DNA from 2 places in the Paenibacillus sp. 1-8 genome. Region 2 is predicted to be linked to the other one. Evidence: riboswitches for the same ligand, from Rfam matches in the RefSeq annotation. Region 2 holds a riboswitch; the other holds the start of a gene.
What was found. A riboswitch is a leader RNA that binds a small molecule or an ion and turns the genes downstream of it on or off. The one in region 2 is predicted to bind S-adenosylmethionine.
Positions count from the first base shown of each region.

Region 1: another riboswitch for S-adenosylmethionine. It lies ahead of metA (homoserine O-acetyltransferase MetA); the one in region 2 lies ahead of AC0WRU_RS19980 (methionine ABC transporter ATP-binding protein).

Region 1 covers NZ_CM149995.1:1,598,397-1,600,861, forward strand. Annotated here, with positions in the region: gene corA (magnesium/cobalt transporter CorA) at 1-689, opposite strand, end outside; SAM riboswitch class I at 1,237-1,362, shown strand; gene metA (homoserine O-acetyltransferase MetA) at 1,483-2,400, shown strand.
Region 2 covers NZ_CM149995.1:4,339,881-4,342,345, forward strand. Annotated here, with positions in the region: gene AC0WRU_RS19975 (methionine ABC transporter permease) at 1-100, opposite strand, end outside; gene AC0WRU_RS19980 (methionine ABC transporter ATP-binding protein) at 97-1,119, opposite strand; SAM riboswitch class I at 1,257-1,396, opposite strand; gene AC0WRU_RS19985 (Cthe_2314 family HEPN domain-containing protein) at 1,527-2,246, opposite strand; gene AC0WRU_RS19990 (UbiD family decarboxylase) at 2,299-2,465, opposite strand, start outside.

The DNA.
Region 1 (2,465 bases), 2.7 Mb from region 2:
TCGCGGTAAGTTTCGAAAGTCTCCGAAATTTTCACGGCATTTTCATAAATGTCGCTAAAATATTTTTGCAATTGATCGTCGATCAGCCGTAAATCCCGTTTGTTCAACGTATTGATGACTTCTTTTTGTGGACCAAGCACTTTTTTCAGCCACAGAATCTCACTGCGTAAGCCGATAATTTCATTCAAATGCGATTTTTTTGTATGCATCAGAATGTCTTCTTCCAGCTTCTCAATGCGAACCTCAATCCGGTCACCAACCAGAAAATAGTTGTCAACGATCAAGTCGACCAACAGATACATAAAACGGTCAGGCTGGCTGACCTCCTGCTCCCACAACATAGGCTTGAGGGTGCGTAGCTCATTGATTTTCTGCTTGGTCACCGTAATGATGAAATGGCGGCCGAGAAAAATGTTCAAAGCACGTAAAAATATTTCTTCATCATCAAAACGAATGCTGTTTACAACGATAAAATAATGGCTTTCGTAAATTTCAATCTTCGGGCGCTGCTCTTCTTCACTCAAACAGTCCTCTACTGCGAGATCATGCATGGAGAATAAAGGCTGGAGCACTGCAAGATCATCCACATCGGCATCAATCCAATAAAAGCCTTCTGCTGGCGGAGTAAGCGCCATTTCAATTTCTTCGACAGGGGTAAAAACCCCGTTGTTTACCAAACGGATTTTCATATATGTCACTCCTTATGCTCCGTCGAAACGGAAAATACGTGTACCTCAAGCATAAGGAATGGACTCAGTTAGCCGGATCGGGTAAGCGGCATCCCCATCAAAAGCCAGAGGCTTTTGGAGTATGCAGAGCCTGGCGTCCCGTCTTTCGGCAAGCTGAAGTCATTCCTATGCTGTTGTTCAGGGATCGCCGCCTATTCGGACTCGGGTCGCCTTCCATTCCGGATTCACCTCACAAATGTTCTTTTTTAGGTTGCCACAGTACCGCAGAAAGCACTCTAAATCTGCACGACTGCTTTATATTTTCGGCCTATAGCACTTGTATAGTATAACGCTCGGCCTACAGCCTTTCAAGCGCAAAATCATGGGCTAAATCAACAGTAGTGACAAGAGCTTCGGCGATAGGGTAATGTATGATTTAACATATGGAAATATAAGACGAAGTGTGAATGCAGGGCACAAAATTACAAGTCCTATCTTGACGAAGCACAGCTGATGCATTAAAGTGAACAACAAGAACAATTTATGAACCCAAAATGAATATAGCGAAATCTTATCAAGAGCAGGTGGAGGGACTAGCCCGATGATACCCGGCAACCGGCGATTTTAATCGCACGGTGCTAATTCTTGCAGGACGCGTGCTTTTTACAAAGAGCGATGCCCTGACAGATGAGAGAGGCGCATATGGATACAAATATGACCTTTCTCGTAACCGAGGAAGGTCTTTTTATTATATGCCCGGCATCTCAACATGACGATTTTCGCAAAAACTTCACCGAACAAGGAGTGAGTTTACATGCCGATTAAAATTCCGGATACACTACCTGCTAAGGAAGTGCTGGAGGGCGAAAATATTTTCGTAATGGATGAGAGCCTGGCCTATCATCAGGATATTCGTCCGTTGCGCATCGCCATTTTGAATTTGATGCCTACCAAAGAAACGACGGAAACTCAACTGTTGCGTCTGGTCGGCAATACCCCGCTTCAAGTGGACGTTACGCTGGTACACATGAAGTCGCATGTATCTAAAAATACATCGCAGGAATATTTGAACATGTTTTATAAAACGTTTGACGAGATCAGAAACAGCCGCTTTGACGGCATGGTGATTACGGGAGCACCCGTTGAACAGCTTGAGTTTGAAGATGTGAACTACTGGGAGGAAATCCGGCAAATTTTTGAATGGACGAAAACGAATGTAACTTCGACCATGCATATCTGTTGGGCCTCACAGGCGGGTCTGTTTCATCATTTCGGCGTTCCCAAATACAGACTTGATTACAAATGCTTTGGCGTTTTTCCACATAGCGTTAATAAACCTAAAGTGAAGTTGCTACGCGGTTTTGATGAATTGTTTTATGCACCTCATTCCCGGCATACAGAGGTTCGGCGCGAAGATATTGAGCATATTGCCGAACTGGAGCTTTTATCCGAATCTGAGGAAGCCGGAGTGTATCTGGTAGCTACACGTGATGGCAAACAAATCTTTGTGACAGGGCATTCCGAATACGATCCACTTTCTCTGAAATGGGAATATGATCGTGACGTCGCCAAAGGGATGGATATTGAAGTACCGAAGAATTATTTTCCCAACAATGACCCTGAGCGTACACCGCCCTCAACCTGGCGTGCGCATGCCAATTTATTATTTTCAAATTGGCTCAACTATTATGTATACCAAGAAACCCCTTTCGATATCGGGCCCCAGATTTAAAAAGGGGCTTAACGTTTATATCTACGCAGTACCACCTTGCAGCAGCGCAGCAGTATAGATATGAT
Region 2 (2,465 bases):
TAAGGGTGAACAACGCAGATGCACCGAGCATCTGAAGTGTCTCTAATGTAGAGTTACCTAATTCTTCCCAACTCACTTGTGAAAAGTCAAGTTCACTCATTGTCCGATCACCTCCACATCAAGTCCCTGACTGGACACTTCGCGAAGCGTATGCTCAATATCCTCCTGATTTCCTTCAAAACGGACGATAAGCTGTCCATACGGTACGTTTTTAATTGTGGAGATGGTTCCCTGCAAGATCGCAAAATCAACGCCGGTACTACGAGCCGTTCGCGACAGAATCGCATCGTATGTCTTGCTGCCCAAAAATGAAATCCGTACAACATGCGCCGATTCGCCGCCTCCTGCTGCCGCAATCGCTGCTTGTAGCTCCTCGGGATGCTCAGACTCCCGCTGGATAAAGTCCTTGGTCACCTGATGCTGCGGCTTCAGGAATACTTCTGCCACCGGACCTTGCTCCACGATGTCGCCCTGATGAATGACGCCGACACGATCACAGATGCTTTGAATGACATGCATTTCATGCGTAATCAGCACGATGGTCAAATTAAAGCGCTGGTTAATGTCTAACAGCAATTTCAGGATGGACCCTGTCGTCTGCGGATCAAGCGCCGAAGTCGCCTCGTCGCACAGCAGTACATGAGGATCACTGGCAAGCGCTCGTGCAATACCTACCCGCTGCTTCTGTCCACCCGAGAGCTGTGACGGATATTTAGCGCTGTGTTCTTCCAGACCGACCAGTTCCAGCAATTCACGAACCTTCTGGTCCAACTTCTCCTTCGGTGTATTTACCAAGCGCAACGGAAAGGCAATATTGTCATATACCGTCGCCGAGGATAACAAATTAAAATGCTGAAAGATCATTCCGATTTTACGACGCTGTTTCTGTAACTGGGATTGGCTTACCGTGGCGAGATTCACGCCATCTACCCATACCTCGCCCGAGGTCGGACGTTCCAATAAATTAATACAGCGGATCAGCGTACTTTTCCCCGCTCCGGAATGACCGATGACTCCAAATATTTGACCACGCTCTATGGAAAGATTCAAACCGGACAGCGCACTAACGCGTCGGCTTCCTTTGCCATAATGCTTGGTTAATTGCTTAAGCTCTATCAACGTGCTGCGACCCCCTTCATTCTTCCTTACCCTTTTAAGCGACGTTCATCTCTCAGGATTTATAAAATTCCTACTCTAAAATTATACAAAAAGAGCCCCTTTCACAGAAATGAAAAGGGCCCCACCATGCGAACCTTTTCTTATCTGTCAAAACCGTTATAAGTCTAGCGGTTTTGTAGGAATTAGCACCATAATGTTCCCTTCCGGTGTTTCACACCGGAAAAGAACGGGTTGCCGGGCTTCATCGGGCCAGTCCCTCCACCTCTCTGGATAAGAAAATATGTTAAACTCCAGCTTTAGCTGTCCGTTAAATTTGATATATAAAATCATAATTCAAGCATTTTCTGAAACTAGATTTCAGTATAGATAGTTTACATAGCTTTGTCAAAGGATATTTTCTGACATAATTATGGATGAGCTTCCCGATTCTCCCACTGTTTTGCCGTATAATGAAAGGCAGTCGCCAGGGAACGGTTTACCGTCTCCAGACCTTGCTTCAAATCCTCCAGGTGATGATCCAGATCCTCCAGTTGTATCTTGCCGTACAAAGCACGATGTCGCTGCCAGAGATCATCCTGCATTTCCGTATTCATATAGTGTATCTCCGTATTACGCCGCTTGCGCAGTCGGTTAATAGCATCGGTATATGAGTCCTTGATATCATTTAAGCTGTCCGTCATTTCAGGATGCATTTTCAAATATCTCAATTGCCGCAGCACTGTAAAATACGAATAATGTGCCTTGTACTGACCCGTTTTCAGATCATACAGATCGTTGAGCCAGTTCCCAAGCTTATCCAGAATGGAAAATACCCGCACAAACCCGTCTTTATAAAAGAAGACGTACAGCGCGTAATCCGATTTCTCATCCACGCTCATATCCTCGGCATATCCGGCTTTGACTTTCGTTCGGAAAAAGGCGGCAGCATGATGGCTCTGCTCCAGCTCATCCAGAGATGACATCAGGCCACGTGTCAAAATATCCGCCTTGCGAAAATCATGAGTCGGATCTCCACTGGCCTGAATTTGCCGCTCCAGCAGCTTCAGCATGTCTGACATGCTATTCATAGCATCCAGCAGGCTGCCCTTGTTCACACGTGGCGGCTCGCCTAGTAGCTTGCGTATCATGCTCACCCCTCCTTTATGAATGTAAAATCCGGTTGTTGGGTTGGCTAGGGCGTCAAGCGAAATAACTCGTCCACCGTTGGTCTACAAGCTTAACAATATCCTCGCGCGGCAGCACTTCATCCGGGTAGCCCGGCTTCATACGCGCATCCACTACAATGGGCAGCTTATAGTTCAAATGATGCAAACGTACCTCGCTGTCTGCATACATATCCGTAGCCG